Regions from separate parts of the Neorhizobium petrolearium genome, predicted to be linked through region 2. Evidence: predicted binding sites of a transcription regulator. Region 2 holds the regulator's gene; each other region holds the start of a gene.
The links. Region 2 encodes PhoB, which activates phosphate uptake and scavenging genes when phosphate is short. Its sites were predicted from a motif close to TGTCATNNANCTGTCAT; they were not measured.

Region 1 (4,675 bases), 2.5 Mb from region 2:
AACAAAAATGCCGCCCGCGGAACGGGCGGCATGCGTCTGACCTCATGCGGCGAATGATTACTTCCACTCGCGGATATCGACGAAGTGGCCGGCGATCGCGGCTGCGGCGGCCATGGCCGGCGAGACGAGATGGGTGCGGCCCTTGTAGCCCTGGCGGCCCTCGAAATTGCGGTTCGAGGTGGAGGCGCAGCGTTCGCCTGGCTTCAGACGGTCGTCGTTCATGGCAAGGCACATGGAGCAGCCCGGCTCACGCCATTCGAAACCGGCTTCCTTGAAGATCTTGTCGAGGCCTTCGGCTTCCGCCTGTTCCTTGACGATGCCCGAGCCCGGGACGATCATGGCATTGACCGTGGAGGCCACCTTCCTGCCTTCGACGACCTTCGCCGCGGCGCGCAGGTCCTCGATGCGGCCGTTGGTGCAGGAGCCGATGAAGACGCGATCGACCGCGATATCGGTGATCTTGGTACCGGGCTTCAGGCCCATGTAGTCGAGCGCACGCCACTTGGAGGTACGCTTCGTCTCGTCCCGGATGTCGTCCGGGTTCGGCACCACGCCTTGAACCGAGACGACGTCTTCGGGGGAGGAGCCCCAGGAGACGATTGGCGGCAGGTTGGCGGCATCGAGAACGACGACCTTGTCGAAATGCGCGCCTTCATCCGTCTTCAGCGTCTTCCAGTAGTCGAGGGCCATGTCCCAGGCCTTTCCCTTCGGGGCGCGGGGCTTGTCCTTGATATAGGCGAAGGTCGTTTCATCCGGCGCGATCAGGCCGGCACGGGCGCCGCCTTCGATCGTCATGTTGCAGACCGTCATGCGGCCTTCCATGGAGAGCGAGCGGATCGCTTCGCCGGCGAATTCGATGACGTGGCCGGTGCCGCCGGCAGTGCCGATCTCGCCGATGATGGCGAGGATGACGTCCTTGGCGGTGACGCCCGGCGGAAGCTGGCCGTCGACGCGCACCAGCATGTTCTTCGCCTTCTTCTGCACCAGCGTCTGGGTAGCGAGCACATGCTCGACTTCGGAGGTGCCGATACCGTGCGCCAGCGCGCCGAAAGCACCATGCGTCGAAGTGTGGCTGTCACCGCAGACGATCGTCATGCCGGGCAAGGTGAAACCCTGTTCAGGGCCGACGATATGGACGATGCCCTGGCGGACGTCCTTTTCGGAATAATACTCGACGCCGAAATCCTTGGCGTTCTGGGCGAGCGCCTCCACCTGGATGCGGCTTTCTTCATTCTTGATGCCTTCGTGGCGGTCCGCGGTGGTCGGCACGTTGTGGTCGACGACCGCGAGGGTCTTTTCAGGCGCGCGGACCTTGCGGCCGGCCATGCGCAGGCCTTCGAAAGCCTGCGGCGACGTCACTTCGTGCACGAGGTGACGGTCGATGTAGAGAAGACAGGTGCCGTTTTCGTCTTCGGAGACGACGTGGTCGTCCCAGATCTTGTCGTAAAGGGTGCGGGGTGCGCTCATGGCTGTGCTGTCCGTAAAGCTGAATGGAACGAGGGATGTGGGTGTGGCAGCCGCAGGCTGCCTTCAAGCTGAGAAAGATCAGCTAAGTCGGTCGCAAAGCGCCCCGGAAACGCGCGCGAAGAAGCGTGCCGGCAGGCGTTTGTGGTCCTGCAGCACGATGAACTGGTTCGCGAGGCATCCGAATTTCGATCCCATAGCGGCTTCCATATCAGTTTCCAACGAAATCGGCAACGGGATTGCGTTGCGGACGACCTGTCGCATCGCTGTCATAAAGTTTTCGCCGAAACGTGCTTGATCTGGGCTTCCAAAACAGAGGGATGCTCAATGTCCGAACCCATTCACGAACAGCTCAGCCGCATCAAGGAAGAGATTGCCGACAGCTTCGATGAAGAGCTGGAAATGCAGATGGAGGAAGATCAGCTTGATGAGCTGGTCGTCGAGGGCATGTCAGGCCCCGCCGAGCAGACGCTGGACCGCAGGATCTATTTCCGCGAGCTCTTCCGTCTCCAGCATGAGCTTGTCCGCCTGCAGGATTGGGTCCAGTACAAGAAGCTGAAGATGGTGGTGATCTTCGAGGGCCGCGATTCCGCCGGCAAGGGCGGGGCGATCAAACGCGTCACCCAGCGCCTCAATCCGCGCGTCTGCCGCGTCGTAGCGCTCCCGGCCCCGACCGAGCGCGAGCAGAACCAGTGGTATTTCCAGCGCTATGTGCCGCACCTGCCGACGGCCGGCGAAATGGTGATGTTCGACCGCTCCTGGTATAACCGCGCCGGCGTCGAGCGGGTCATGGGCTTCTGCACGCCGGACGAGCTGGAGGAATTCTTCCGCTCTGTGCCGGAATTCGAGCGCATGCTTGTCCGCTCCGGCATCATTCTCGTGAAATACTGGTTCTCGATCACCGATGAGGAGCAGGAATTCCGCTTCAAGATGCGCATCCACGATCCGCTGAAGCAGTGGAAGCTCTCCCCGATGGACCTCGAAAGCCGCGTTCACTGGGAGGAATATACCAAGGCCAAGGAGGAGATGATGGAGCGCACCCACATTCCGGAAGCGCCATGGTGGGTCGTGCAGGCCGTCGACAAGAAGAGGGCGCGGCTCAACATGATTGCCCACCTTCTTGCGCAGGTTCCTTACGAGACGGCGCCGAAAGAGACGGTCATGCTTCCCGAACGCGTCCGCCATCCGGACTATATCCGCCATCCGGTGCCGCCGGACATGTACGTTCCGGAAGTCTATTGATGTAGATCGCGCCTCGCGGCCGTTGACGCTGCGGAGCGCGGACTTTACCTTGGTCCGATCATGATGATGAACACTCGCCATATCGCTTCGGTCTTCTTCATAGCCGCCTGAGCTGCAGGCCATGAAGAACACGAGCCAAGCCGCGACCCTTCGGGCCGGCGATGGTTCATGACCGAAACGCTCCGTCCCGAGCATCGTGCGTGCCGATGAAGCGGAGCATCAGCTGAGAGTTTTTAACATGACCGATCATCATCCTGCCCAGGCGCGGGCGCTGTCTGCTGCCGAGATCACTGCCTTCATCCGTGACGGCTTCGTGCGGATCGACGATGCCTTTTCCAAAGAGATCGCTGCGGAAGCTCGCAACATCATGTGGCGCGACATTCCTTTCGATCGTGACGATCCGAAAACCTGGACGCTGCCCGTCGTCCGGCTACCCGGCTATGGCGGCGGACCGTTCGAGATCGCTGCCAGCACAGCGGTTCTCCATCAGGCTTTCGACCAGCTCGTCGGCAAGGGCCGCTGGCTGGCGCGCAAAGGGCTCGGCAGTTTCCCGGTGCGCTTTCCGCATCCGGACAGTGCCGGCGACGACGGATGGCATATCGACCTCAGCTTCCCCGGGCTCCTGTCGAACCCGAGCGAACAGCATGACTTTTCCAACTGGCGGGCGAACTATACCTCGCGCGATCGGGCGCTGCTGATGCTCTTCCTGTTCTCCGATGTCGGGGAGAACGATGCACCGACCCGCATCCGGCCGGGTTCGCACATGGACATGGCGCGGCTGCTCGAACCGGCTGGCGAAGCGGGCATGCCGCCGATGAGGCTGGAGCATGTCGGCACCGGCCGCCCGGAGGTGCTGGCGACCGGGGAGGCCGGTACCGTCTATCTTTGCCACCCCTTGCTCATCCATGCGGCGCAGAAGCATCGCGGCACGGAGCCGCGTTTCATGGCGCAACCGCCGCTCGGTCTTGCGGAGCAATATCGATTGGAGCGTGAGAATGGCGGCTACTCGCCCGTCGAAATCTCGCTGCGTTTGGCGCTCGGAAGAGCTTGAGATGGAACGTGAGGCGGCCTCCGGGCCGCCGCCTAGGCTTTGTTTGACAAACGCTGCTCCGCCCTCGACGTCATCCTCGGCCTCGTGCCGAGGATCTGCTGCACCTCACGGGATAAAATGGTTGCAGATGCTCGGGACGGGCCCGGGCATGACGGAATATAGTTTGCAGTCTTCGCGCCTTCACCGCTCTGTCCGTCTGCGCATCCGACCCTCGATGCTGCGCAGCATGAGCGACAGGCCGATCGTCAGGATGAGGTAGATATAGGTGACGATGGAATAGGTCTCGAAGAAGCGGAAGGAACCGGCCGCATAAACCTTGGCCATCTGGGTGATGTCGGCGACGCCAAGCACCGAGACGAGCGATGAATCCTTGACCATCGAGACGAAATCGTTGGAAAGCGGAGGGAAGATCACCCGCATCGCCTGCGGAAAGACAATCAAGCGGAAGCGCTGGAAGCGCGTGAGACCAAGCGCCTTGGCCGCCTCGATCTGCCCTTCATTCACCGATTGAAAGCCGGCGCGAAAAATCTCGGCAATGAAGGCGGCATAGCCGATCGTCAGGGCAATCACCGCCCGCCACAGCAGCGAAACGTCGCGCACGAGAAGCGCTTCCGCCCATCCCCGCGCGATCAGCGGCGCCAGCGCCCAGTTATAGAGCGCCACGAAACCCGGTGCGCCGACGAAGGCAATATAGAAGAGCAGGACGAGGATCGGGATGCCGCGGATCAGTTCGACATAGAAGCGAGCGATCTGCCTCAGCACGACGTTGCCGGAAAGTCCGGCTAGCGCGATCGCCAGACCCAATGCCGTCGCAAGCGCGAAGGCGGCCAGCGTCACGCCGATCGTGATGCCGATGCCTTTGACGACGACACCGAAGACCTGCGCGTAGAGATCGCTGGCGGCTATGACAATTGCGAG
Region 2 (4,675 bases):
GTGGGTGCAATCCTGCTGGCGGCAAGTCGCGCGATCGGGGAAACCATGATCGTGGTCCTTGGCGCGGGCGCTGCGGCGAAGCTTGACCTCAATCCTTTCGAGGCGATGACAACGGTCACCGTCAAGATCGTCAGTCAGCTGACGGGCGATACGGAGTTCGGAAGCCCCGAAACGCTGGTTGCATTCGCGCTTGGCCTGACCCTCTTCGTCATAACGCTTGGGCTGAACGTGCTGGCCCTTTACATCGTGCGCAAATACCGGGAGCAGTACGAATGACCGACGTGACCGTATTCGGCAACCCAGCCGTTCCGGCAAAGGGAAAGTCCCTTCTTGCCCTCGATGAACGAACCCGTCGTCGCAACAATGCGGAGGCCCGGTTTCGCCTGATGGGCAAGATCGCCGTGGCGATCGGTATCGTCGCACTGATCGGCCTCCTGCTGTCCATCCTGTCGAACGGCCTGTCGTCGTTCCAGCAGACCTACATCACCCTCAACGTCAATCTCGACGCTGCCGTTCTCGACAAGGCCGGCGATCGCAAGCCGGAGAACATCGCGAAGGTCTCGACCTTCGGATATGCGCCCATCATCGAGAAGGCGCTCCGCGACGCGATGGCGCAGAAGGGCATCACCATCGACGGCATGAACGCAAAGGCCGCCGCCGAGCTGATCTCCAAGGAGGCTCCCGCCGATCTCCGCAGGTTTGTGATGGCCGATCCGTCGGTGATTGGCCAGACCCATTCCTTTGATCTTCTGGCCGCGGGCCGTATCGACGGATATTACAAGGGGCGCGTGACGATGGAGAGCGCGAAGCTCGACCGCAATACGTCCCCCGAACAACTGATGCTGGCGGACAAGCTCAAGGAGGCGGGCATTCTGACGACCCGTTTCAACTGGAGCTTCTTCACGGCGCCGGACGCCTCCGATACCCGGCCTGAAGCGGCGGGCCTGGGGATTGCGGTCATTGGCTCCGCCTATATGATGCTGATCGTGTTCGTCCTGTCGCTGCCGATCGGCGTGGCTGCATCAATCTATCTTGAGGAATTTGCGCCGCAGAACCGCTTCACCGATCTGATCGAGGTGAACATCTCGAACCTTGCCGCGGTTCCCTCGATCGTCTTCGGTATTCTGGGCCTTGCCGTACTGATCAATTTCTTCGGTCTGCCGCAATCGGCGCCGGTTGTGGGGGGGCTTGTTCTGACCCTGATGACGTTGCCGACGATCATCATCGCCACTCGCGCCGCCCTCAAGGCCGTTCCACCGTCTATCCGCGACGCAGCGCTCGGTGTTGGCGCATCGAAGATGCAGTCCATCTTCCATCATGTTCTGCCCTTGGCGATGCCCGGTATCCTGACGGGGACGATCATCGGGCTGGCCCGAGCTCTCGGGGAGACTGCGCCTCTGCTGCTGATCGGCATGGTCGCCTTCGTGCGCGAATATCCCGCCGGTCCGCCGGATGGCTTCTTCGATCCGGCGTCGGCGCTTCCGGTCCAGGTCTATAACTGGACGCAGCGCGGCGACCCGGCATTCGTCGAACGTGCGTCCGGTGCCATCATCGTGCTTCTGGTATTCCTGATCCTAATGAACCTGGTCGCAATCATTCTTCGCCGCCGCTTCGAGCGCCGTTGGTAAAGGGGTGTGTAATGATGAATAATATCTCAACGACGATGACGACGACGCCGACGAAAGCTCCACTCATGAATGAACCGAAGATTTCCGCCCGTAACGTGCAGGTTTATTACGGCGAAAAGCACGCCATCAAGGATGTCAATATCGATATCCGCCCTCGGTCCGTGACAGCCTTCATCGGTCCGTCGGGCTGCGGCAAATCGACGTTCCTGCGTTGCATCAACCGGATGAATGACACGATCGCCAACTGCCGTGTCGAGGGCAACATATCGATCGACTCGGAGAACATTTACGATCCCAAGGTGGACCCGGTTCAGCTGCGCGCCAAGGTCGGCATGGTGTTCCAGAAGCCGAACCCTTTCCCGAAGTCGATCTACGAGAACGTCGCCTATGGCCCGCGCATTCATGGTCTGGCGCGAAAGAAGTCGGAGCTGGACGATATCGTGTCTTCGGCCCTGCAGAAGGCAGGACTGTGGGGCGAGGTGAAGGATCGTCTCGACAGCCCAGGTACGGGCCTTTCCGGCGGTCAGCAGCAGCGCCTGTGCATTGCGCGCGCCGTTGCCGTCAGCCCGGAAGTGATCCTGATGGACGAACCCTGTTCGGCGCTCGATCCGATCGCCACCGCCAAGGTCGAGGAGCTGATCCACGAACTGCGCGAAAACTTCACGATCGTCATCGTGACGCACTCGATGCAGCAGGCGGCCCGCGTATCGCAACGCACTGCCATGTTCCATCTCGGAAACCTGGTTGAGGAGAACGATACCGACAAGATGTTCACCAATCCGGATGACCAGCGTACGCAGGACTACATCATGGGCCGCTTCGGCTGATCGCCGGTTGCGGGCCCTTTCTGACAATCTGAGGATAAGACCATGTCTTCGACACATATCCTGTCTGCCTATGACGACGAACTGAAATATCTGAGCCGCCGGATTTCGGAGATGGGCGGGCTTGCGGAGCAGATGTGCGCGGATGCAGTGCGGGCACTGGTCAATTCCGATGCCGCCCTTGCCCAGAAGGTGATCTCCGACGACGTGATCCTCGACCATGCCGAGCGCGATATCGGCGACAAGGCGATCGTGACGATCGCCCGCCGCCAGCCGGTTGCGGGCGACCTGCGCGACATCGTCGGATCGCTGCGCATCGCCTCCGATCTGGAGCGGGTCGGCGACCTCGGCAAGAACACTGCCAAGCGGGTGATCGCGGTGCAGGGCACCGGTGTGCCGCGCAAGCTCGCGCGCGGCATCGAGCACCTGTCGGACCTGGCGCTGACGCAGCTGAAGGAAGTGCTGGACGTCTATTCTAGCCGTTCGGCCGAGAAGGCGGAGGCGATCCGCATCCGCGACGAGGAAATCGACGCGATGTACACGTCCCTGTTCCGCGAGCTTTTGACCTACATGATGGAAGATCCGCGCAACATCACCACCTGCACGCATCTTCTGTTCTGTGCCAAGAACATCGAGCGTATCGGCGACCACGCCACCAACATCGCCGAGACGATCTACTACATGACGACCGGCGCCCAGCCGGAAGGCGAGCGTCCGAAGGACGATACGTCGAACACGCTCGGCGCGATCACGGAATAATGGCGCCGAATGACGATGGAATGGTGACGGAGCTAAGACGGAATGCAGCCGAAGATCGCGGTCGTGGAGGATGAGGAGGCGCTGAGCGTGCTTCTTCGCTACAACCTTGAAGCGGAAGGTTATGAGGTGGAGACGATTCTGCGCGGGGATGAAGCCGAGATCAGGCTTCAGGAACGCACGCCGGATCTTCTGATCCTCGACTGGATGTTGCCCGGTGTTTCCGGCATCGAACTCTGCCGGCGGCTGAGGATGCGGCCGGAGACGGAGCGACTGCCGATCATCATGCTGACGGCGCGCGGCGAGGAGAGCGAACGGGTCCGCGGGCTTGCGACCGGCGCCGATGACTATGTCGTAAAGCCGTTCTCGACGCCGGAACTGATGGCGCGAGTGAAGGCGATGCTGCGGCGCGCGCGTCCGGAAGTGCTGTCGAGCGTCCTGCGCTGCGGCGACATCGAGCTGGACCGGGAGACGCACAGGGTGCATCGCAAGAGCCGCGAAGTGCGGCTCGGCCCGACGGAGTTCCGGCTTCTGGAATTCCTGATGGCCGCGCCCGGCCGGGTCTTCTCGCGCTCGCAGCTTCTCGACGGGGTGTGGGGCCACGACATCTATGTGGACGAGCGCACCGTCGACGTGCATGTCGGACGCCTCAGGAAGGCGCTCAACTTCTCCAACATGCAGGATGTCATCCGCACCGTCCGCGGCGCCGGATACTCGATGGAAGGACACTAGGGAGAGCACCGCGATGGGAGCGCGAGTTGTCGTGGTGATCGATGGCGATGAAACGCTGCGCGAAGTGCTGCGGTTCTCCCTTGTCGATGAAGGTTTCGACGTGACGCTGCTTTCGGCGGGCTCCGAGCTGATGGAGCGGTTGGTTTCGAGCCTTCCCGATGTACTGGTGCTGAGTTCGTCCCTTCCGGGGCTGAATGGCATCGAGATCTGCCGAAGACTTCGTACCGAACCAGCAACGATGCGGGTGCCCGTGGTCCTGCTTGTTCCGGCGGAAAGCGAGAGCGACAGGCTGACGGGTCTCGCTGCCGGCGCGGATGACTGCCTCGTAGAGCCATTCCCCTCCGTCGAGCTTGCCATAAGGGTGAAGAACCTTCTTCGCCGCATGCATCCGAATCTTCTGAGCCATATGATCAGGGTCGGAGACCTGACCCTCGACCGCGAAGCACACAGGGTCCACAGGCAGAAGAAGGAAGTCAGGCTCGGCCCCACCGAGTTCCGGCTTCTCGAGTTCCTGATGCGGTATCCGGGACGGGTCTATTCGCGGACGGAGCTGAAAAGGTCGCTCTGGGGTGATGGTGCAACCGTGGACGAGCGCGCCGTCGACGTGCACATCGGTCGCCTCCGGAAGGGCATCAGCCTGGGCAAGGCTGACCAGGTGATCCGGACCGTCCGCGGAGCGGGCTACGCCCTCGGCGACGTCTGAATTTTCTCGCGATCGTTGGAAGGCCTATGCTG
Region 3 (4,675 bases), 2.6 Mb from region 2:
TCATAAATCTGAGTGGGCTGATATTGGGAGCCGGCAGACACCGTGATTTCGCCATAACGGTCGAGATCGAAATTCTCGATCACGGTCAGCGGGTCATCCGTGCCGCTTGCCAGCGTAATCGCCATTCCCTCGTAATGTTCGAGATTGGCGGCAAAGTCCGGTGAAAGAGTGATCGCCGCCGAGCTCGGCTGAGCGTTGCCGCTCGAAATGGAGATGATGTCGGTGACATCGGTGATTTCGGTAAAATCGAAATATTCGGCCACCGTTCCGGCGACTTCCACATAGTCGCCGACGGTCACGCTCGGAGTTCCCCCGGTAAAGACGAAGATGCCTTCCGAAGTAGTGCTGTCCCCATCGGCATCGCCGTCTTCCTCCTGAAGGTAGAAGCCGTCTGCAACCGTGTAAGTCACGATTGCAGAAACGAGCACATATTCGCCGACGAGGAAGCTGGCAGTACCGCTGCCCTGAACCTCGGAAATGAGATAGGCGGTCGGCTCACCGCCACCGCCGGGATCACTTTCATTGGCGGCACCTGGGGTCTGGTCCTGGGGACCGACCCAATCGGCCGGACCGTCACCGGTCCGCTGCAGCGACAGGCCTGCAGTCTCGTTGCCCGCCTCCGCCACACCGATATCGGTCGAGGTCGTGCCCGCAGCCGCTCCGTTCGACGCCGTAAAGCTGCCTTCATAAGACAGGAATTCGATCAGCGTTCCGTTATCGGAGAGCGCCACGCCGTCCGGCGCGCCGTTCTGGACGCCGTTGGCCGGCAACTCCCATACGTAATAGTCGTATTCGCCGTCCGAGGTCATCGAAAGGCTGGAAACGTCCGCCGAACCATAGGTGGAGCCGCCATTTCCGTTATAGAGTTCGACCAAGAGTCCGGAGACATCGGCGCCGACAGCGACGCGGATCTCGATGAATTCGCCCGTATCGGTGCCGGCATTGTCGTAGTGGATTTCGTTTATGCGCGGTGCGACGGGAGCGGCTTCATCCGCCCCGTTGATAGTAATCGTAACGTCCTGTTCGGTCCCGTCCGTACTCACGACTGGGAAACTGTCGGTGAGGCTCTCACCATCGCCGAGCGCATCGACATCTGCATTGTCGTTGTCGAGCGTATAGGTCCAGTTGCCTTCTTCGTCGATGCTGTAGGTACCGTAGCCCATAACGCTCGACTGGTCGCCCGCAGCTCGGAAGCGATCGTCATTATCGACGTCGTCGGCGACGAGCCGGCCGGTCGCGGCCGGCGTTCCCGATCCGGCACCACCAGCCTCGGTTACCAACCCGCTAGCATCTCCGGTAATGACAGCGGCATCATTCGCACCGGTGATCGTCACTTCCACGGTTGCAGTGCCGGTGCCGCCCCTGCCGTCGTCAACCGTATAGGTGAAGCTGTCGACGGCGGTTTCGCCTTCGTTCAGGTGCTGGAAAATACTGCCTGGATCGTAGGAGACGACACCGCTCGCAAGCGAGACGGATGCGCCGGCCGTGCTTGTCCCCGAAACGGCAGTGACCGAGATCTGGTCTCCATCGAAGTCCCGGTCGTTCGCAGTCAGGTCGCGCGCACTGATCGCAAGTGCGCCGTCCTCATCCGTCGACACTGCATCGTCGCCGGCAAGCACGGCATTGTTGCGGCCATCGAGATAGAGCGTATAGCTGCTCGCGGTAAAGCGGATGGCTTCGATATCGTTGAGGATATCCTGATCACCATCGGCGTCGGTCATCGTAAAGAAGATGTCGGACAGGCGTGTGATCTGCGGCAGGCGATAATCGGATATGCTTCCCGAATAGATCGCAGTGTCGAAACCCCGCCCGCCGGAGATCAGATCGCTGCCGTCGCCGCCCTCGATCTGATCATTTCCGTCCCCCGCAATGACTAAGTCATTCCCCGCGCCTGCCTCGATGCGGTCATCACCGCCAAGACCGGTGATGATGTCGTTACCTGGGCTACCCTCGATATGATCGGCCAGGCGGGTCCCAAAATAGAGCCGTGGGAGGGAAAAGAAGAAGGACATCTATGCAACCCCTTGTTGGAGGACGATGGATGGCTTGACATAGCAGCCGACTACGACAGTCGCTTGACATATGCTAATTAGCAAGGACGGGCAGGTCCTACGTGCCGATCGTCTATGCTTAGCGACGTCTTCGGCTTAGTCCTCCCGAAACGCCCGATTGAAGCTGTCAACGATCGGTCTCGTCAGATACTCGAAAAAGGTGCGCTCGCTCGTCTTGATGTAGGTTTCCACCGGCATGCCGGGATAGATCTGCTCCATCTTGATTTCCGGCGGCAGCGCATCGGTCATGCGCAACCGCGCGGTGTAGTAGGGCTGGTCATTGTTGTTCTGATCGACCAGCCGGTCAGCCGAGAGGTAGAACACGGTCGCATCAACGGTCGGCGTCGTGCGTGTATTGAGCGCGCTGAAGCGCAACCGCGCCTCTTGCCCCACCTTGATGACGTCCACATCCTGCGGGGAAACGCGTGCTTCAATCATCAGGCTGGATGCGGTTGGAAGAAGTTCGAGCAGGGTGTCGCCCGGACGGACAACACTCCCGCGGCTGTTAAATGCCATTTCAACGATGATCCCGTCGCTCGGCGACCGGATCACGATCCGGTCTAGAATGGCCTTGGCCGCACGTCGCTGCTCATCGGCGTCAGCAATTTGGACGCGCACCTCGTTGAGCTCGGAGATTGCCGTCTCGACGCGCTGCGTCTTCAGCCTGGCTATTTGTTCCTCGGCTTCGGCGATTTGTGTGCGCGATGTCAGAATGGACGCCTTCGTCTGGCCAAGCTCGCCCAGAAGGTCGGCCTCGCTTCGCAGCAGAGCCGTATACTCGGACCGATCCGTCAGGCCTTTGTCCAGCAGCCCCTTCTTCCGTTCTGCTTCCTCCTGGACGACCTCGATCTGCCGTTCCACTGCGATCTGCTGAGCTGCCATTCCTTCGATCTGATCATTCAGCGCATTGATACGTTGCTGCAGGATGGCAGCTTCCTGACGGTGGCGTGCCAGGCGTGCCGTGAATTCGGCCGACTGCTCGGCAAGGACGTCGCTTTCGCCTCCCGGCCCGGTCGTTCTTTCGAGACTTTCCGGAAAGACAAGCTGATCGACGCCATCCCGCTCGGCCGTAAGCCGCGTGGCGCGTGCCGAAAGGGCAACGAGTTGCTTCTGGATTCGATTGTACTGGACGAGAGCACTGGTTCCATCGAGTTCGAAGAGCGGTTGCCCGGCTTTGACGCGGGCGCCTTCCTGAACGAGAATCTTGTCGACGATACCACCTTCCAGATGCTGAACACGCTGGTTTTGCCCGGCAGCAGCAACGACACCCGGCGCAACGGCGGCGCCGGCCAGCGGAGCAAGCGATGCCCAGGCGCCAAAACCAAAGATGAAAAGAAAGGTCGCGCCAAGCCCGACAGCCGCGACCCGCCGCGTACTGGTCGGAACACCTCTGGCCCAATCTGCTTTGTCGTTCATCTCCGTCATTCTCCGGCAGCTGCCTCAACGCCTGACATCGGTGACACTGGCAAACTGTCCAAGCACAACAGGCTGCGAGGCATTGCCGGCACCCCGCCTTTGGCTCTCCCGCAGAGCCTGCGCCTTTTCGGCCTGACGCCGAAGTACCTCCTCGCGAGGGCCGTATTCTTCCAGGCTTCCATCACGCATGACCATGATGCGGTCCGCTGTTTCGACGACCGAGCGTCTTTGCGTTGCGATGAGGACGGTGATCGCCTCCGCTTTCGCCATCGCAAGCGCTCGCTCTAGAGCCTTCTCGCCCTCAATATCGAGATTTGCGTTCGGCTCGTCGAGGACCAGGATCTTCGGCTTGCCGAAGAAGGCCCGGGCGAGGCCAACACGTTGGCGCTGCCCGCCGGAAAGCTGGAAGCCGCCGGGTCCGATCATCGTGTCGTAGGCTTTCGGCAGTTTCAGAACGAGATCGTCCACCTGCGCTTTCTGGGCTGCGCGGACGATGGCCTCGCTGGAGGCATTCGGATCAAAGCGGGCGATATTCTGCGCGATGGTTCCCGGCAGAAGCTCGACGTCCTGCGCGAGATAGCCGATATATTGGCCAAGATGATCAGGGTCCCAATTGCGAATGTCGGCGCCGTCGATCCGCACAGCACCCGATCTCGGCTCGATGGCTCCGATCAACGTGCGCATGAGGGTGGTTTTTCCCGCCCCGGAAGGCCCGATGATGGCCACACATGCGCCTGCGGGAATCGTCGCGCTGATGCGTTTCAACAATGGCTCGCCGGCCTGCGCACTCGCGCGGCCCGCTGCCTCACTTGCCGGAGGAAAGACAATGACGGCTTCGAAGCTCACCTCACCCCGCGGGGCAGGAAGTTCCGTGCGCGTCTCGGCCGGTCTCACGACGGCAAGAGCCTCGGTCAGGCGCTTCCACGCCTTGCGCGCTTCGATAAACCCCTTCCAGCCACCGATTACCTGATCGATCGGCTGGAGACCGCGCCCGGAGATCAGTGAGGCGGCGAAGATCATCCCTGCTGTCATCTCGCCGGCAAGCACGAGATAGCCGCCATAACCGAGGGTGGCGATCTGGAGGCTCAGGCGCAGGACGCGCGAAAGGCCGGCAAAGAGGGCATTGGTTGAATTCACGCGATCCTGTGCGGCGAGAGACAGAGCCTCTTCCGAACCCCAGCGATGGACGATGTTGGGCCTCATTCCCA

Region 1: ppk2 (polyphosphate kinase 2) is a predicted target of PhoB. The motif match lies at 1,732-1,748, and genes of this name have one in related genera.
Region 3: QEO92_RS19470 (ExeM/NucH family extracellular endonuclease) is a predicted target of PhoB. The motif match lies at 2,065-2,081, and genes of this name have one in related genera.

What each region holds. Positions count from the first base shown of each region.
Region 1 covers NZ_CP123000.1:4,468,753-4,473,427, reverse strand. Annotated here, with positions in the region: gene leuC (3-isopropylmalate dehydratase large subunit) at 58-1,467, opposite strand; gene QEO92_RS21740 (hypothetical protein) at 1,546-1,674, opposite strand; gene ppk2 (polyphosphate kinase 2) at 1,792-2,706, shown strand; gene QEO92_RS21730 (phytanoyl-CoA dioxygenase family protein) at 2,945-3,757, shown strand; gene QEO92_RS21725 (amino acid ABC transporter permease) at 3,938-4,675, opposite strand, start outside.
Region 2 covers NZ_CP123000.1:1,362,185-1,366,859, forward strand. Annotated here, with positions in the region: gene pstC (phosphate ABC transporter permease subunit PstC) at 1-276, shown strand, start outside; gene pstA (phosphate ABC transporter permease PstA) at 273-1,628, shown strand; gene pstB (phosphate ABC transporter ATP-binding protein PstB) at 1,664-2,455, shown strand; gene phoU (phosphate signaling complex protein PhoU) at 2,498-3,211, shown strand; gene phoB (phosphate regulon transcriptional regulator PhoB) at 3,254-3,940, shown strand; gene QEO92_RS06960 (winged helix-turn-helix domain-containing protein) at 3,954-4,643, shown strand.
Region 3 covers NZ_CP123000.1:3,985,587-3,990,261, forward strand. Annotated here, with positions in the region: gene QEO92_RS19470 (ExeM/NucH family extracellular endonuclease) at 1-2,012, opposite strand, end outside; gene QEO92_RS19475 (HlyD family type I secretion periplasmic adaptor subunit) at 2,148-3,467, opposite strand; gene QEO92_RS19480 (type I secretion system permease/ATPase) at 3,492-4,675, opposite strand, start outside.